Regions from separate parts of the Streptomyces sp. NPDC004284 genome, predicted to be linked through region 2. Evidence: predicted binding sites of a transcription regulator. Region 2 holds the regulator's gene; the other holds the start of a gene.

Region 1 (9,418 bases), on a different contig from region 2:
CCCACGATGCACCCGACCACTGACCATCGCCCGTCCCTCCTCCTCGCCATGGGCCCGGGAGTCGACGACCGCCTCCTCACGGACGCCCACCGCACCCGCCTCGCCCGACTCGCGCACACCGACCCCCACCTGGTGGCCCACGACCTGACCGCCCCGGACACACGGGTCGCCGCGGCCCTCGCCGAGGCCGAGATCCTCCTCACCTGCTGGGGAGCGACCCCGCTCACGGCCGAGGTCCTGGCCCGCGCCCCGAAGCTCAAGGCGGTCATCCACGCGGCCGGCTCCGTCAAACACCACATCACCGACGCCTGCTGGGAACGCGGACTCCGCGTCACCTCGGCCGCCGCCGCCAACGCCCTCCCCGTCGCCGAATACACCCTCGCCGCGATCCTCTTCGCCGGGAAGCGGGTCCTGCGCTCCGCCCAGCGGTACGGGGAACTCCGCACCGACGACGCCTGGCTGACGGAGTCCACCGCCTGGGGCAACTACCGCCGCACCATCGGCGTCGTCGGCGCCTCCCGCATCGGCCGCCGCGTCGTCGAACTCCTCCGCCCCTTCGACTTCGAGATCCTGCTGTACGACCCGTACGTGACGACCCCGCCGCCCGGCACCGAGCTCGTCGGCCTCGACGAACTCTGCGCCCGCAGCACGGTCGTCTCGATCCACGCTCCCCAACTGCCCTCCACCCACGGCATGATCGGCGCCGCCCAGCTCGCCGCGATGCCGGACGGCACCACCCTGATCAACACCGCCCGCGGTTCCCTCGTCGACGAGCCGGCCCTCCTCCCCCACCTCGTCTCGGGCCGCCTCCACGCGATCCTCGACGTGACGGACCCGGAACTCCCACCGTCCGAATCACCGTTGTGGACCCTTCCGAACGTCCTCCTCACCCCCCACGTCGCCGGCTCCCTCGGCAACGAACTCCACCGCATGGCGGACCAGGCGATCGAGGAGGTCGCGCGGTACGGGCGGGGGGAACCGTTCGCGGAGGAGGTGCGGGCTTCAGACCTCCAGCGCTCGGCGTAGGCGCTCCCCCTCGGCCTCGACGACCGGGATCGCGTCCGGGGCCACGGCGAGCGCCACCTCCAGGGAGTCCTCCCAGGCACCGAGGTGGAGGGCGAATGCGGCGAACCGGCGCGCCTCCGCCGGACGGGGGTGGGCACGGGCCAGTTCGGCGTACGCCCGGCCACAGGCCAGACCGAGGTGATGCAGATCCTTGAGGAGGGCGGCCGCGGCGTCGAACTGCGCCGCCCGGACCAACTCGCCGACGAAGCCGGACAAGAGCAGGCGGGGCCCCTCGGCCTCCAGGGCACGGAACAGCCTGAGCGCCTGGCCGTACGCGCCGACGAGCACCAAGGCCACGGCCGCGTCCGGGGTCCGGTCGCGCACTGCTCGGAGCGCCAGAGAAACAGCCTCGACGCGTCGGTCGAGTGCCAGCAGAACGCGGATGACATCGACCGTGTTCTCGGCCGGTCCCTGCGAGACGGCCTCGCCGAGCAGCCGCTCCGCCTCTTCACGATGCCCGCTCTCCGCGAGTTCCCAGGCCATCCTGGCGTACGTCTCCGCGGCCCCCCGGTACGCGTGGATGCGCGGGACGAGGGCCATCGCACGGGCGACCTCACCTGCGGCGGCGAAGGCCAAAGCCGCGTCGCGGACGACGGTTCCGGAGTAGACGAAGTCCTCGACCAACCGGTCGGCGCGTTCGACGGCCCCGGCGGCCACATGAGCCGCCACGATCGGACCGATGAATTCGCCGTCGTCCAGCTCGGGCGTCCCCCCAGCCACGACCACAGCCCTCTCGAAGCGTCCGGCCGCCAGCAGCGCACGGACGGCGTAGCCTCCCGCCCCGTCCCCGGCGAGCGAGACCAGATCGGCGTCGAGGCCTCGCAGCAGCCCCCCGGCGCTGTCGGTCCGCCCCGCGTGCCCCAAGGACTCGGTGATGAGCGCGAGGTGGAGGAGCAGCTTGAAAGGTGACGGCTCGCGACGACGCCTTTCCTCGTCGTCGAGGATCCTTCTTGCCCCGGTCGCGTTCCCGGCGCCGTACAGTGCCCGCGCCAAGGAGACGACAGATTCCACCTGGTCACCCGCACGGGCCGCCTCATGGGCGCGATCGAGGCGTCCCCCGGCGACCAGGCAGCGCATCAGTTCCGTGATCACCAGCACTCCCTTCTCGCTGTGCACGAGACGATCGGTGATTCCTGCGACCTGGTCGAGCGCACCGCGGGCCAGCAGTGCGGAGGCGATGGCCACCCAGGCGTCGGTGTCCCAGGCCGTCCACATGTGATCGAGCAGAGCCCTGGCCCCTTCGACGTCTCCCGCCAGGGCCAGCCGTTCGGCAAGGCGGCCGCGTACCTGGGGGTGCATGCCGGTCGTTCTGCCGACGGCGCGGGCCTGCTCCCGCCTCCCGCTCGCCGCGAGCGCCAGCTCGTAGGAGGAAGGGTCTCCCCATCGCCCCACCTCGCGCGCCGCGTCGAACTCCTCGACCGCCACCAGCGCCTCGGTCAACTCCCGCAGAAGACGCATGTCCCGTCCGCCCGCCGCGTGCGTCGACAAGGGGTGCAGCCCTTCGGCACGGGCCGCCTCGGCAGCCTCCTCCCGCCCGATGTCACGCAGCGGGACCGCGGCCCGCAGCAGCACCAGCGCGCGCACCAGAGGATCGTCCGCGCCGCGTGCGGCCTGCTCCGCCTCGGGGACCCGACCGACACGGATCAGCGTCTCGACCACCACCGACATCGCGCGGGCCCGGGTTGTCGGATCCGGCTCCTCCCGTACGAGACGGAGGGCCGTTTCGCACCGGTCCGCCTCACCCAGCGCCCGGACGAGCGCGAGCAGGGGATCGGACCGTCGCGAGGAGTCCCGGATCGTCCCCACCAGACTCGCGGCGCGATCGTGGTCGCCGAGCCTGACAAGCAGGTGGACGGTGGCCTGCAGAGCCCACTCGCGGGGGGAACCGTGGAGCAGGGCGAGTGTGGCCGTCTCGGCCTCCTCGGCGAGTTTCGCCGCGCCGTCCGGATCCCCGCGCGCCATCAGCTCACGAGCCACCACGCATAACGCCTCGACCGCCCCCACGCCGTCCATGCTCCGGGCGAGCCGCACGGCTCGGCCGTCCTCGCCGATCGCCGCCCACCCCGCCACGATCGGGAGCGGCACGCTCTGCGCCCGGTCTTCCAACACCGTACGGTGGAACGCCAACCGGACCGCGTCGCTCACCAGACCGGTCCGGTCACCACCGGCGAGCCCCTGCGCCTCCGCCGCCCGCACCTCCCTCAGCGCCGCCTCGTCCGCACCGGTCGTCGCGAGCAGCCGGTCGTGACGCGCCTCGTCGAGGGCGCACACCACCATCCGGTCCAGGTTCCCCGTCTCCCGCAGCATCGGGAAGTACTCCAGCAGGAGGTACGTCGGGGTGAGTTCCGGCCAGCCCCGCTCCCGCCATCGGCCGGCCCATTCATGCAGCCTGCCACGGCACCGTTCCAGCTCCCGCGCGCCCAGCATCTCCCGTGCCCTCGCGTCGAGTTCCCCGTGGGCGAGGAGGTACGCGTCGCCGCGCAGGGTGAAGGTCCGTCCCGGGCCCGTCCGCAGCACGTCCTTCACCCGGTAAGGGGCTTCGCCGGTCAACTCGGCCAAGTCCTCCGCCGTCAGGCCGCCGTCGGCAGCGGTGAGCAGGGCAAGGAAGTCGTATGCCAGCCCTCCCGCCCCCAGCAGGTGCTTCAGCTCGCGCTCGGCCTCGACACGGATCGCGCGGGCCGCCGGGGACGGGGTGAGGAGCCGTACGACCGCCGGATCCCGCAGCGGATGGTCCTCCGGGACGTCGGCCGGGACGGGCGGGTTCGGCCGGCCGGAGACGATGACCGGCAGGTCGTACGGGAGGAGGGCCGCGATCGAGTGGGCGTCCGGTCCCGTGGTCACGCCCCGGTCCTCGTCCAGGCCGTCCACCAGGAGGACGAGACGCTCGCCGCGCGCCGCGCAGGCGCGTGCGGCCGTCCCGTACAGGCGCAGCAGGTGGGCCTGCCGGGTCGCGGCCGTGAGGAGGGCGGGCGCGGGCTCGGCGGCCAGTTCGGCGAGTTGCTCCAGGACGACGTCGACGTACGCGGCAGCGTCGTTCTGCGCGGCCCAGCGAGCGGTGACGAAGAAGGAGACGATCCGGATGCCTGGGGGCGGGTCGAGGGCGAACCACGACAGGAGGGCCGTCTTTCCCGCCCAGGCGTCGGCCCGCCACCACAGATAACCCGTCCCCGCGCGACTGAAGTCGGCGAGCTGCGACAACTCGGCTTCCCGGTGCACGAGTTCAGGCGGGGCGATCCGCCGGACCTGTTCCCGGTAGGCCGAGCGGACCATCGGGACCGCGCCCTGGACGACCTGGTTTCCGTCGCCGATCACGACGACGCCGGTCCTGTTGTCGACCGCGACCGACCGGTCTCCCCGTTTCACGTCCCCATGCTGCCAGGGCATCCCGGCCCTCCGGACCTAGACTGGAAAGGTCCTACCTGGTTCGGGAGGCGTCATGACCTTCGTACAAATCATCGACTGCAAGACGAGCCGGGTCGAGGACCTGAACCGGCTCATGGACCGGTGGGTCGAGCAGACCAAGGGCAAGCGGACCGCGACGCACAGCATCGTCGGGAAGGACCGGTCCGACGCCTCGCACGTCGTGGAGATCGTGGAGTTTCCCTCGTACGACGTGGCCATGACGAACTCGCAGCTTCCCGAGACCGACCGGATCTTCCGGGAGATGGTCGCGCTCTGTGACGAGATGCCGACCTTCACCGATCTGGACGTCCTCCGGGACGAGCAGATGTACAAGGCGACGTCCCGCCGGATCTTCGAGCTGCTCGCGACTCCGGGGGAGCTGCCGCCGCTCGACGAGGTGTTCGCCGAGGGGTACCACGATCACGACCCGAGCAATCCGAGCGATGTGCACGGGATGGACGCGCTGCGGCGCGAGGCCGAGATGTGGCGGGGGGCGTTCGACTTCGCGTTCACGGTCGAGGACCAGATCGCGGACGGGGACCGGGTCTGCAACCGGTGGACGTGGAAGGGGACCCATGTCGGCGACTTCATGGGGCTCCAGCCGACCGGGATGGAGGTGAGCATGACCGGGATGGTCGTCCACCGCTTCCGGGAGGACGGGAAGGCCGTCGAGGGGTGGTGGCAGTACGACCTGCTCGGGCTGATGGGGCAGCTCGGGGCCGTGGAGGGGTAGGGGGGCGGACGAACAGTGAGGCCCGGTGCCCCCGCGACGGGGGCACCGGGCCTCAGCTGTCAGCTACGTGCCTCAGTGGGAGTGGCCGTGACCGTGGCCGTGGCCGTGGTCCGCCGGCTCCTCTTCCTTCTTCTCCACCACGAGGGTCTCGGTGGTGAGGAGGAGGGAGGCGATCGAGGCGGCGTTCTCCAGGGCGGAGCGCGTCACCTTGACCGGGTCGATGACGCCGGCCTTGACCAGGTCGCCGTACTCGCCGGTCGCGGCGTTGAAGCCCTGGCCCTTGTCGAGCTCGGCGACCTTGGAGGTGATGACGTAGCCCTCGAGGCCGGCGTTCTCGGCGATCCAGCGCAGCGGCTCGACGGCGGCGCGGCGGACGACCGCGACACCGGTGGCCTCGTCGCCGGTCTTGTCGAGGTTGCCCTCGAGGACCTTGACGGCGTGGACGAGCGCGGAGCCACCACCGGAGACGATGCCCTCCTCGACCGCGGCGCGGGTCGCGGAGATGGCGTCCTCCAGACGGTGCTTCTTCTCCTTGAGCTCGACCTCGGTCGCGGCGCCGACCTTGATGACGCAGACGCCGCCGGCGAGCTTCGCGAGGCGCTCCTGGAGCTTCTCGCGGTCCCAGTCGGAGTCCGTGGACTCGATCTCGGCCTTGATCTGGTTGACGCGGCCCGCGACGTCCCCGGAGTTGCCGCCACCGTCGACGATGGTGGTGTCGTCCTTGGTGATGGTCACGCGGCGGGCGGTGCCCAGCACGTCCAGACCGGCCTGGTCGAGCTTGAGGCCGACCTCCTCGGCGATGACGGTGGCACCGGTGAGGGTGGCCATGTCGCCGAGCATCGCCTTGCGGCGGTCACCGAAGCCGGGCGCCTTGACGGCGACGGCGTTGAAGGTGCCACGGATCTTGTTGACGACGAGGGTGGAGAGGGCCTCGCCCTCGACGTCCTCGGCGATGATCAGGAGCGGCTTGCTGGCGCCGGCCTGGATGACCTTCTCCAGGATGGGCAGCAGGTCCTGGATCGAGGAGATCTTGCCCTGGTGGATCAGGATGTACGGGTCGTCGAGGACGGCCTCCATGCGCTCCTGGTCGGTCACCATGTACGGGGACAGGTAGCCCTTGTCGAAGGCCATGCCCTCGGTGAAGTCGAGCTCCAGGCCGAAGGTGTTGGACTCCTCGACGGTGATGACACCGTCCTTGCCGACCTTGTCCATCGCCTCGGCGATGAGCTCGCCGACCTGCTGGTCCTGCGCGGAGAGCGCGGCGACGGCGGCGATGTCGGACTTGTCCTCGATCGGGCGCGCGGTGGCGAGGAGCTCCTCGGAGACGGCCTTGACGGCGGCGTCGATGCCCTTCTTCAGGGCGGCCGGGGAGGCGCCGGCGGCGACGTTGCGCAGACCCTCGCGGACCAGGGCCTGGGCGAGCACGGTGGCGGTGGTGGTGCCGTCACCCGCGATGTCGTTGGTCTTGGTCGCCACCTCCTTCACGAGCTGGGCGCCGAGGTTCTCGTACGGGTCCTCGATCTCGACCTCGCGGGCGATCGTGACACCGTCGTTGGTGATGGTGGGGGCGCCGAACTTCTTGTCGATGACGACGTTGCGGCCCTTGGGGCCGATCGTCACCTTCACCGTGTCGGCAAGCTTGTTGACGCCGCGCTCAAGGGCGCGACGGGCGTCCTCGTCGAACTTCAGGATCTTCGCCATGGGAGCGGTTCAGCCCTCTCGGAATCGGGTGGAACGAACTGCGCCCCCGGACGCCCGGTGCGGGGTCAAGGGGCGCAGCTCAAAGCATCTGGTTCAGATACTTCGGTGAATTACTTCTCGACGATCGCGAGCACGTCGCGAGCCGAGAGGACGAGGTACTCCTCGCCGCTGTACTTCACCTCGGTGCCGCCGTACTTGCTGTACAGCACGATGTCGCCGGTCTTGACGTCGAGCGGCAGGCGCTCGCCGTTCTCGAAGCGGCCCGGGCCCACGGCCAGGACGACGCCCTCCTGGGGCTTCTCCTTGGCGGTGTCCGGAATGACCAGGCCAGAGGCGGTGGTCTGCTCGGCGTCGAGCGGCTGGACCACGATGCGGTCCTCGAGCGGCTTGATGGCAACCTTGGAGCTGGTGGTCGTCACGATCCGACCTCCCCCTTCGGAGATCTCACGGGGTTAACTGTCTGAGGTGGCGACCAGGTGGATCCGTCGTCGCGGGTGCCGGACCTGCCCGTCGCTGTGTTGGCACTCTCCGGTGGGGAGTGCCAGAGCCGAGACTATGACCGCGATTAGCACTCGGTCAAGCGGAGTGCCAATTCCTCGCTCCGTGGCGTGACGGGACGCGTGACGGGACCCGTGACGGGACGCGTGGCCGCGTGTGCCGCCGCGCCCGCATGCGCACGCGTGGCCGCTCGCAGCACACGGGCCTCTTCGCAGCGCCTCGCGTCCACCGCCGCCCGTGCGGGGACCACCGGCGTGGGCCGGGGGCCCACCCGTTCCGCCGCCTTCCGGCCGAGCCGCTCGATCGGGTCGATCGGGCCGGCCGGGCCGGCCGAGGAGGTGCAGGCGGGGAGGGCGAGGAGCGCGCCGGTCACCACGAGCACGGCGGCCCATCGCCGCCCCCGCGTCCTCACACGTAGTCCTCGAGCTTCGCCACCGCGTACCCCTTCGACGTGATCACGTTCATCACCCGTCGGATCATGTCCGGCATCGTGCCCTTCCAGTCCTCCTTGCCCCGGAAATGCGTGAGCACGATGTCGCCGGGGTGCAGGTCCCGGTCCCACTCGCGCCACTCCATGTGGTCGGGGAAGGCCTCGGCGGCCCAGAGCGGGACCGCCTTGACGCCGCAGCTCTTCGCGGCGACGAGGGTGTCCTCGTTGTAGTTGCCGTACGGCGGGCGGAAGAGCGGGGGCCGCTTGCCGAAGCGCTTCTCGATGACGTCCTGCATGCCGCAGATCTCGCGCTTCTGCTCGCCGTACGAGAGGCCGGGCAGGTAGCGGTGGTTGAGGGTGTGGTTGTGCAGGGAGACGCCGGACTCCTCGGACTTCTGCATCTTCGCGAAGTAGCCGTAGTCGTCCTTGACGAGGTAGTCGCTGAGGAAGGCGCTGTAGGGGATGCGGAGCTCGCTCATCATCTTCAGCAACTGGGGGTCCTTGTCCGCGCCGTCGTCGATCGTCAGGAAGACGACCTTCTGCTTGGTCGGCACGGTGGTGAAGACGGGCGGGAGGCCCTCGCCGTCCGTCTCGAAGCCCTTGCGGGTGGTGATCTTCGGTTTGACGGCGGGCGGGGCGGGCGCTTCGAGCGGGGGCTTGGCGAGGCCCCACTTCTTCGCGGCGAGCACGCGGGCGGCCCGCTGCGCGCGGACCTTCTCGACGTACGCGGTGAGGGCGCCGGCGGCGCCCCGGGCCTGCTGGCCGGCGGCGGGGACGGGCGCGGGGCGCTCGGGTTCGGCGCTGCCGGAGCAGGCCGTGGCGGCGGAGGCGAGGGCGGCCACGGCGAGCGCCGCCCCGAACGTCCGGCGGGAGCGGTGCGCGCCTTTTGCCATCATCTGGTCCTTTTGTCGTACGAGCTGCATGGCGCCGCATCCTGTCAGCGCGAGAGCCCCTTCCGGGCCGCGACACCGCCGTACCGCCCCCACCGTCCCCCGGCCGGCCCACTGGCCGCGTGGCCCAGAATGGGGCGGGTGACCGACCTCTCCTCCTTCGCCGCCCTGCTCAGCCCCGAGGGGCAGACGCTCCTCGCCGCCCTGCGCGACTACGACCCCGCCCAGGAGCTGGCGGTCGCCTCCCGGCTGCGCCGCGACCATCCCGCCGAGCTCGTCACCGCGGCCCTCGGGCAGGCGCGGCTGCGGCAGCGGGCGGTGGCGAAGTTCGGCGCGGAGGACGCGTACCGGATGTACTTCACGCCCAACGGCGTCGAGCAGTCGACCCGCGCCTCGGTCGGCACCTACCGGGCGGCCCGGATGAAGGCGCTGGGCGTCCGCGGCGTCGCGGACCTCTGCTCCGGGATCGGCGGCGACGCGATCGCGCTGGCCCGCGCCGGGATCTCCGTCCTCGCCGTCGACCGCGACCCGCTGACCGCCGAGGCGGTCCGGGCCAACGCGGCGGCGCTCGGCCTCGCCGACCTGATCGAGGTGCGGTGCGCGGACGTCACCGAGATCGACACGAGCCCGTACGACGCGGTCTTCGTCGACCCGGCGCGGCGCGGCGGCCGGGGCAGGATCTTCGACCCCGAGGCGTAC
Region 2 (9,418 bases):
GGCCGTGCCGACCAGGAGCGGGACGGCCGCATCGGCCCAGATCGCGCCGTCGGGGATCGAGGTGCGGGCGGCGGCGGAGGCCACGAAGCCGAGGAGGGCGACCCAGCGGGCCCCGGCGGAGGTGTTCCAGGCCATGGCCTCCAGGTTGTAGCGGGCCTTGCGGTCCTGGAGGTCGAGCGCGGCGGAGGCGACGAAGCCCTCGGCGGCCTGGGTCCAGGCACCGCGCCGGAACCAGCGGCGGCGCAGCCTCAGCAGCGAGAGGTTGTTGTGGGCCTCGCTGCTCTGCGGGTTGAGGCGCAGCGTCGCCTCGTACGCCCGCTGGGCGGTGGCGTGGTCGCCGCGCCGCTGGGCGGTGAGACCGACGAGGAAGTGGGCGGCGTCCTCCTCGGGGGCGAGGTTCACGGCGGTCCGGGCCGCCTCGTAGGCCTCGACGGTACGCGCGTGCGTGCGGGTGGCCTCGCCGTGCTCGGCGAGGGCGGTGCCGAGCGCGTAGTGGGTGCCCCAGTGGTTCGGGGCGAGGGCGACGGCGTGCCGGGCGGTGGCCTCGGCCTCCTCGTACCGCTTGTCGGCGAGGAGGATGTGGACGCGCATCAGCCAGCCGCCGAGCAGTTCGGGCCCGGCCCGCAGCGCCTGGTCGACGGCGGAGAGGGCGGCGGCCCGGTCGCCGGCCCGGTGCTGGCAGCGGGCGAGCAGGACGAGCGCCTCGGCGTCCTCCGGTTCGCCCGCCAGGTGCCGGGCGACGAGCTCGCCGGCCTGCGCGTACCGCCCGGTCTCGTAGAGCGCCTCGGCGCGGGCGAGTTCGGTGGGGACGGTCACAGCTTGCGCTTCCGCTTGAGGTGGGCGAGGAGGTCGTCGTACAGGCCGCCCTCGTTGGCGAACATGGCGACGTTCCGGGCGGCGGCGAACCACGGCTCCGTGGACGGCTTGATCTGCCGGGCCGCGCCGAGCAGGTCCTTGGTGGTGATCAGGCGTACGGAGCCGGTGCGGGCGGAGTCGAGGAGCGCGGCCTCGGCGGCGCTCTCGCAGACGTGGGCGAGGTCCGCGCCGGAGAAGTCCTCGGTGGCCTTGACGAGCTTGCCGAGGTCGACGGCCTCGATGGGGCGCTCCCGCAGGTGGTAGCGGAGGATCGACTCGCGGGCGGCGGCGTCCGGCGGCAGCACGAGCAGGGTGCGGTCGAGACGGCCCGGGCGGCGCAGCGCGATGTCCACGTCCCAGGGCACGTTGGTGGCGGCGAGCACGAAGACGCCCTCGTTCCCGGCGCCGCTCGCGATGCCGTCGAGCTCGGTGAGGAGCTGGTTGACGACGTTGCGCAGGCCGCTGTGGTGGGTGCGCGAGCGCTTGGCGCCGAGGGCGTCGAGCTCGTCGAGGAAGACGACGCAGGGCGCCTGGCGGCGGGCGGTCTCGAAGATGTCGTGGATGTTCTTCTCGGAGGCCCCGATCCACATGTCGAGGACGTCGGAGAGCGAGACCGTGAGGAAGTTCGCGCCGAGTTCGCCCGCGACGGCCCTCGCGATGAAGGTCTTGCCGCAGCCGGGCGGACCGTAGAGGAGCAGGCCGCCGCGCAGCGACTTGCCGTACAGCCTGCGCAGTTCGGGGTTGCGCATGGGCGCGAGGAAGGCGGCCTCCAGCCGCTCCTTGACCTCCTCCATGCCGCCGACGTCGGCGAGGCGGACGGCACCGGGCGCGTCGACGTCCCAGGCGGCGGCGTCCCCGGCGGTCCCCTCGCCGCCGTCGGCCTGCGGATCGTCGAGGAACCGGGGCCCGACGAGGTCCCGCACCTGCTGCTCGGCGGCGTCCCAGTCGAAGGCGGGGGCCTCGGCGGCCGGAGCGGGCGGGGGCTCCACCGGCGGGGGCCCCGCCGGCTGCATCCCCATCGCCCGCACCATCAGCGCCCGCGCGTCCGCGTCACCGGGCGCGTGCTGGAGGGCGACGGCCGCCTCCGCGACGGCCTCGTCGTTCCGCCCCTCCGCGAGGAGGAGTTCGGCGAAGTGGAGGCGCAGGGGCACGTCACCGGGGGCGGCGGCCACGGCGGCGCGCAGACTGCGGATGAGGGGGGACTCGTCGGCCATGCGGGTCAGCCTAAGGAGCGTCCGGGGCCCCCTGTCCACCGGGTACGGGGCGTAGGGTGCGCGGCATGAGACGGGAAGGCGCACCGCGCAGACTGACCGTGGACGGCACCGTGTGGCTGTGGAACGTCCGGCACCGGCACCCCGACTGCCGGACGGTGCTCTCGCTGCGCCGCGCGGAGCACCCTCACGCGCAGCTGCGTCTCGTCTTCCGGGAAGGACCGGGCCGCATCGTGGCCGGGTACCCCTTCGGTCTGGGCGACGTGGCCTCGGCCGACGGCGACATCCTGAACCTGAACATGCCCGGGGTCGTACGCCGCTTCCTGGAGGAGGCCGGGGCCCGAGACCTCCTCCCCACCGTCCACGGCGTCCGCGAGGAGGACGCCTGGCCGCTCTACGACACGCTGACCGGCCCGGACGGGCCCTAGCCCCAGCGGCCGGTGCGCCCCAGCACGAGGGCCGTGGCCGCCGTGCCGGCCGTCGACGTGCGCAGGACGCTGCGGCCGAGGCGGTACGGCTTCGCGCCCGCGGCCTCGAAGGCGGCGAGCTCGTCCGGGGAGACCCCTCCCTCGGGGCCGACGACGAGCACGATCGAGCCCTTGGCGGGGAGTTCGGCGGTGGCGAGGGCGCCGCTGGGGTGGTCGCGGTCCTCGTGCAGGACGGCCGCGAAGTCGGCGCCCGCGAGGAGGGCGGCGACCTGCTTGGTCGTCATGGGCTCGGCGACCTCGGGGAAGCGGGTGCGGCGGGACTGCTTGCCGGCCTCGCGCGCGGTGGACCGCCACTTGCCGAGCGCCTTGAGGCCCCGGTCGCCCTTCCACTGGGTGATGCAGCGGGAGGCGGCCCAGGGCACGATCGCGTCCACGCCGGTCTCGGTCATGGTCTCGACGGCGAGTTCGCCCCGGTCGCCCTTGGGGAGCGCCTGGACGACGGTGATGCGGGGCTCCTCCTCGGGGTCCTCGTGGACCTCGTCGACCCGCACGGTCAGCTCGTCCCTGCCCTCGGCGGAGACCACCACGCACTCGGCCCAGCGGCCGCGCCCGTCGGCGAGCACGAGTTCCTCCCCGGCCCGCAGCCGCTTCACGGAGACGGCGTGCCGTCCCTCGGGCCCGTCCAGGAGGAAACTCCCGGCACCGGGGACGGTGTCGACGACGAAGACGGGTGCGGTCATGAGGTGCTCCTGTGGGCGAGCTCGGAGAGGGCGGTGTCCAGTTCGGCGGCCAGCACCTCGACCAGCTGCCCGGCGGGGAGTTCGCGGGCGAGGCGGTGGCCCTGGCCGGCCCACAGGGCCATGCCCTGGGCGTCGCCGGCGTCGGCGGCGGCCTTGCGGAGCGGGGCGGTGAGGTGGTGGATCTCGGGGTAGGCGGCGGGGGCGTACGGCCCGTGCTCGCGCATGAAGCGGTTGACGAGGCCGCGCGCCGGGCGCCCGGAGAAGGCCCGGGTGAGGGCGGTCCGGGTGAACAGCGGGTCCGTCAGGGCCTGCTTGTGCAGGGGGTGGGCGCCCGACTCGGGGCAGCTGAGGAAGGCGGTGCCGAGCTGGGCGGCGTCGGCGCCGGCGGCGAGGACGGCGGCGATCTGCGCGCCGCGCATGATGCCTCCGGCGGCGACGATCGGCAGCGCGACGGCCTCGCGGACCTGGGTGATCAGGGTGAGGAGCCCGGTGCCCGGGGCGCCTTCGTCGGCCGGGTCGTCGCGGTACGTGCCCTGGTGCCCGCCGGCCTCGACGCCCTGGACGCAGACGGCGTCGGTGCCGGCCCGCTGCGCGGCGAGGGCCTCGTCGACGGAGGTGACGGTGACGATCGTGTACGTACCGACGCGGTCGAAGGCGTGGAAGGTCTCGCGCGCGGGGCAGCCGAAGGTGAAGGAGACGACGGGGACCGGGTCCTCCAGGAGGATGGCGAGCTTGGCGTCGTAGGCGTCGTCACGGGACTCGTCCGCCTCGCCGAGCGGGGTCTCGTACCAGGTGACCTCGCCGGCGAGCTGGTGACGGTAGACCTCGACGGCGGCGGGGTCGGCGGGCCGGCCGTCCTGCGGCAGGAAGAGGTTGACCCCGAAGGGGCGTGCGGTGAGCCCGCGGACCCGCTTGACCTCCTGGTACAGGCCTCCGGCCGTCTTGTACCCGCCGGCGAGGAAGCCGAGCGCCCCGGCCTCGCAGACGGCCCCGACGAGCTCGGGACAGGAGGCGCCACCCGCCATGGGGGCCTGCACGATCGGGAAACGAGAGAGATCGTTCAGTGCGGTGGTGGACATATGGGCATCGTGTCATGCCCGCACGCGGACAACGGAAAGGGGCGGCACACCGGGTGCCGCCCCTTCCTCAGGTCCTACCGCCCGTTGAAGGCGTCCTTCAACCGCGAGGACAAACCCCGCCGACCCGGCTGACCGTGCTGACCCGGAGGACGACCCCCGGACCCCCAGCCGAGCGCCTACCGCCCGTTGAAGGCATCCTTCAGCCGCGAGAACAAGCCCTGCTGGCCCGGCTGACCGTGCTGACCCGGGGGACGACCCCCGGACCCCCAGCCGAGCGCCTACCGCCCGTTGAACGCGTCCTTCAGCCGCGAGAACAAGCCCTGCCGACCCGGCTGACCGTGCTGACCCGGGGGACGACCCCCGGACCCCCAGCCGAGCGCCTACCGCCCGTTGAACGCGTCCTTCAGCCGCGAGAACAAGCCCTGCTGGCCCGGCTGGAACTGGCCCGTGGGCCGTTCCTCGCCGCGCAGCTTGGCCAGTTCACGCAGGAGGCGCTCCTGCTCGGCGTCGAGCTTGCTCGGGGTCGTCACCTCGACGTGCACGATCAGGTCGCCCCGGCCGTTGCCCCGCAGGTGCGTGACGCCGCGCCCGTGCAGCGGGATCGACTGGCCGGACTGCGTGCCCGGCCGGATGTCGATCTCCTCGGTGCCGTCGAGGGTCTGCAGCGGCACCTTCGTGCCGAGCGCACCCGCCGTCATCGGGATGGTGACCGTGCAGTGCAGGTCGTCGCCGCGCCGCTGGAAGACCTCGTGCGGGGTCTCGTGGATCTCGACGTACAGGTCGCCGGCGGGGCCGCCGCCGGGGCCGACCTCGCCCTCGCCCGCGAGCTGGATGCGGGTGCCGTTGTCGACGCCGGCCGGGATCTTGACCGTGAGCGTGCGGCGGGACCGCACGCGGCCGTCGCCCGCGCACTCGGGGCACGGGGTCGGGACGACCGTGCCGAAGCCCTGGCACTGCGGGCAGGGACGGGAGGTCATGACCTGGCCGAGGAAGGACCGGGTGACCTGGGAGACCTCGCCGCGGCCGCGGCACATGTCACAGGTCTGCGCGGAGGTGCCGGGCGCGGCACCCTCACCCGAACAGGTGGTGCAGACGACCGCCGTGTCGACCTGGATGTCCTTGGTGGTGCCGAAGGCCGCCTCGTTGAGGTCGATCTCCAGGCGGATCATGGCGTCCTGACCCCGCCGGGTCCGCGAGCGCGGGCCGCGCTGCGAAGCCGTGCCGAAGAAGGCGTCCATGATGTCGGAGAAGTTGCCGAAGCCACCGGCCCCGAAGCCGCCGCCCGCGCCACCGCCGCCGGAGGCCGAGAGCGGGTCGCCGCCCAGGTCGTAGACCTGCTTCTTCTGCGGGTCCGAGAGGACCTCGTAGGCGGCGTTGATCTCCTTGAAGCGTTCCTGCGTCTTGGGATCGGGATTGACGTCCGGGTGCAGCTCGCGCGCGAGCCTCCGGAACGCCTTCTTGATCTCGTCCTGGGAAGCGTCGCGGCGCACGCCGAGTACGGCGTAGTAGTCCGTGGCCACTTACGACTCCGCCAGGATCTGTCCGACGTAACGTGCCACTGCGCGTACCGCTCCCATCGTTCCGGGGTAGTCCATGCGGGTCGGTCCGACCACGCCGAGTTTGGCGACTGCCTCGCCGCCCGAACCGTAGCCGACCGAGACGACGGACGTGGAGCTCAGCCCCTCGTGGGCGTTCTCGTGCCCGATGCGTACGGTCATGCCCGATTCCTTGGCCTCGCCGAGCAGCTTGAGGAGCACGACCTGCTCCTCAAGGGCTTCGAGCACGGGCCTGATCATCAGGGGGAAGTCGTGTCCGAAGCGGGTGAGATTGGCGGTGCCGCCGATCATCAACCGCTCCTCGTGCTCCTCGACGAGCGTTTCGAGGAGGGTCGCGAGCACGGTCGAGACCGTGGCGCGGTCCTCGATCTCCTCGAAGGACTCGGGGAGGTCCTGCACCAGCTGCGGCACGTCGGCGAACCGGCGGCCGACGACCCGGCTGTTGAGCCGGGCCCTCAGGTCGGCGAGCGAGGTCTCGCCGAAGGGTGCGGGGCAGTCGACGACCCGCTGCTCGACCCGGCCGGTGTCCGTGATGAGGACGAGCATCAGGCGGGCGGGGGCCAGCGAGAGCAGCTCCACGTGCCGGACGGTCGAGCGGGTCAGCGAGGGGTACTGGACGACGGCGACCTGCCGGGTCAGCTGCGCGAGCAGCCGCACCGTGCGGCCGACGACGTCGTCGAGGTCGACGGCTCCGTCGAGGAAGTTGTGGATGGCCCGCCGCTCGGGCGTCGACAGCGGCTTGACGCCGGCGAGCCGGTCGACGAAGAGCCGGTAGCCCTTGTCGGTGGGAATGCGCCCGGCGCTGGTGTGAGGCTGGGCGATGTACCCCTCCTCCTCGAGCACGGCCATGTCGTTGCGCACGGTGGCGGGCGACACGCCGAGCTTGTGGCGCTCCGTGAGCGCCTTGGAGCCGACGGGCTCCTCCGTCCCGACGTAGTCCTGGACGATGGCGCGCAGGACCTCCAGCCTGCGTTCGCTGAGCATCGTGGCGCACCTCCAGCTGTCGTCGTTCCGGTTGCTCCGCTTTTGGCACTCACCCTGCCCGAGTGCCAGCGATCCCCGGCCAGTGTACGGCGGCGGGCATCGCTCCTGGCAAGGAGGCGGCGCCCGCACCGGTTAGCGTCGCCCCATGGACGTGGATTGGGAAGCGTACGGATGGGAGCGGCTCGCGGACGGGGTGGGCCGGCGACGGCTGCCCGGCTGGGACGCCACGGTCGGGCTGGTCCTGGGCACGGAGGCGGTGCTGCTGTACGACACGGGCTCCTCGCTCGCGGAGGGCGCCGAACTGCGGGCGCAGATCTCGGCCCTCACGGGCGGCCGAAAGGTGACGCACATCGCACTCAGCCACCCGCACTTCGACCATGTCCTCGGCACCGCGGTCTTCGCGGGCGCGGAGGTCTTCGGCGCGGTGGGGACGGACGAGCTCCTGGGCGGCGCCCGGGCCCGGGAGGAGCTGCGCACGGACGCGGTGGCCCAGGGCCTGGACCCGGCGGTGGCGGAGGCGGCCGCGGAGGTCCTGGTGGCCCCGCGGCACGTGGTCTCGGGCGAGTGGACGCTCGACCTGGGCGGCCGTCAGGTCCTCCTGGCGAACGTGGGCCCCGGCCACACCGGCCACGACCTGGCGCTCTGCGTCCCGGGCGGGCGCGAGACCGTCTTCTGCGGGGACCTCGTGGAGGAGTCGGGCGAGCCCCAGGCCGGCCCGGACGCGATCCCCTCCCGCTGGCCGGACGCCCTGGACCGGCTGCTCGCCCTGGGCGGCGAGGAGGCGGCGTACGTGCCGGGGCACGGGGCGGTGGTGGACGCCACGTTCGTCCGGGCACAACGCGATGAACTGGCACGGCGCTTCGAGGTGCCCTAACGTCACCCGGATGCGCAGCTACGACCCCGACCTGACCCCGCCCTGGAAGAAGTCGGCACCCGTCCCGGAGGTCCCGGCGGACCCCGACCTGGTCGTGGAGGAGGTCGCCACGGGCTTCTGCGGGGCGGTGATCCGCTGCGAGGCGGGGACGGTGACCCTGGAGGACCGCTTCGGCAAGCACCGGGTGTTCCCGCTGGAACCGCGCGGCTTCCTCCTGGAGGGCAAGGTGGTGACCCTGGTCCGGCCGGTGTCCGGTCCGTCGCGCCCCACCCGTACGGCCTCCGGCTCGATCGCGGTCCCGGGCACACGCGCGCGCGTGGCCCGGGCGGGCCGGATCTACGTCGAGGGCCGCCACGACGCGGAGCTCGTCGAGCGCGTCTGGGGCGACGACCTGCGCATCGAGGGCGTGGTCGTGGAGTACCTGGAGGGCGTCGACGACCTGCCCGCGATCGTCGCGGAGTTCGGCCCGGCGCCGGACGCCCGCCTGGGCGTCCTGGTGGACCACCTGGTCCCGGGCTCGAAGGAGTCGAGGATCGCCGCCCAGGTGACCTCCCCGGACGTGCTGGTCGTGGGCCACCCGTACATCGACGTCTGGGAGGCGGTGAAACCGTCCGTCCTGGGCATCCCGGCCTGGCCGGCGGTCCCCCGGGGCCAGGACTGGAAGACGGGCGTCTGCCGGGCCCTGGGCTGGCCCTCGGACAACACGGGCGCGGTCTGGCAGGCGATCCTCAAGCGCGTGACGTCCTACAAGGACCTGGAGCCGGAGCTGCTGGGTGCCGTGGAGCGACTGATCGACCACGTGACCGTGCCCTGACCTCCGACGCCACCGGGCCTCCGGCACCGCCAGACCTCCAGCGCCGCCGGACCCCCGGTACCGCCAGACCTTCAGCGCCGCCGGACCCCCGGTACCGCCAGACCTTCAGCGCCGCCGGCCCTCCGGTGCCGCCCCGGGCGGCGCCCCCGCTCAGTCCACCAGGTCCCGCACCACCGCGTCGGCGAGCAGTCGCCCCCGCAGCGTGAGGACCGCCCGCCCGGCCGCGTACGGCTCGGGCGCGAGGAGCCCGTCGGCGAGGGCGCGCTCGGCGGCGGCGAGGCCCGCCGGCTTGAGGAGGTCCAGTGGGCATCCCTCCCGGAGCCGCAGCTCAAGGAGGATCCGCTCCACCCGCCGGTCCTCCTCCGCGAGGATCTCCCGGCCGGCCCCCGGCGACCGGCCGCCCGCGAGCGCGGCGGCGTACGCGCCGGGGTGCTTCACGTTCCACCAGCGGACGCCGCCCACGTGCGAGTGGGCGCCGGGTCCCGCACCCCACCAGTCGGCGCCGCGCCAGTACAGCTCGTTGTGGAGGCAGCGGCCGGCCTCGGAGGTGGCCCAGTTGGACACCTCGTACCAGGAGAAGCCCGCGTCCTCGAAGGCCGCGTCGGCGATCAGGTAGCGGTCGGCGTGCACGTCGTCATCCGTCATGGGCACCTCACCGCGCCGGATGCGCCGGGCGAGCTGCGTCCCCTCCTCGACGATCAGCGCATAGGCGCTCACGTGGTCCGGCCCGGCCCCGATCGCCGCCTCCAGCGAGGCCCGCCAGTCGTCGTCGGACTCCCCGGGCGTGCCGTAGATGAGATCGAGGTTGACGTGCTCGAACCCGGCGGCCCGCGCCTCGCCGACGCACGCCTCGGGCCGCCCGGGCGTATGGGTCCGG

Evidence for each region. The regulator HrcA, encoded in region 2, represses chaperone genes, less so after heat shock. The targets are predictions, from matches to a motif close to TTNGCACTCNGNNNNNCNGAGTGCNAA.
Region 1: the regulator HrcA is predicted to act here: its motif matches at 7,467-7,493, upstream of groES (co-chaperone GroES).

What each region holds. Positions count from the first base shown of each region.
Region 1 is NZ_JBIAMJ010000001.1:127,199-136,616, reverse strand. It holds gene ACFYUS_RS00710 (hydroxyacid dehydrogenase) at 7-1,026, shown strand; gene ACFYUS_RS00705 (hypothetical protein) at 1,003-4,428, opposite strand; gene ACFYUS_RS00700 (ester cyclase) at 4,502-5,200, shown strand; gene groL (chaperonin GroEL) at 5,273-6,901, opposite strand; gene groES (co-chaperone GroES) at 7,012-7,320, opposite strand; gene ACFYUS_RS00685 (polysaccharide deacetylase family protein) at 7,808-8,752, opposite strand; gene ACFYUS_RS00680 (SAM-dependent methyltransferase) at 8,852-9,418, shown strand, end outside.
Region 2 is NZ_JBIAMJ010000003.1:483,827-493,244, reverse strand. It holds gene ACFYUS_RS11810 (tetratricopeptide repeat protein) at 1-816, opposite strand, end outside; gene ACFYUS_RS11805 (ATP-binding protein) at 813-2,069, opposite strand; gene ACFYUS_RS11800 (hypothetical protein) at 2,135-2,494, shown strand; gene ACFYUS_RS11795 (16S rRNA (uracil(1498)-N(3))-methyltransferase) at 2,491-3,234, opposite strand; gene ACFYUS_RS11790 (nitronate monooxygenase) at 3,231-4,313, opposite strand; gene dnaJ (molecular chaperone DnaJ) at 4,694-5,833, opposite strand; gene hrcA (heat-inducible transcriptional repressor HrcA) at 5,834-6,853, opposite strand; gene ACFYUS_RS11775 (MBL fold metallo-hydrolase) at 6,999-7,727, shown strand; gene ACFYUS_RS11770 (DUF3097 domain-containing protein) at 7,738-8,541, shown strand; gene hemW (radical SAM family heme chaperone HemW) at 8,692-9,418, opposite strand, start outside.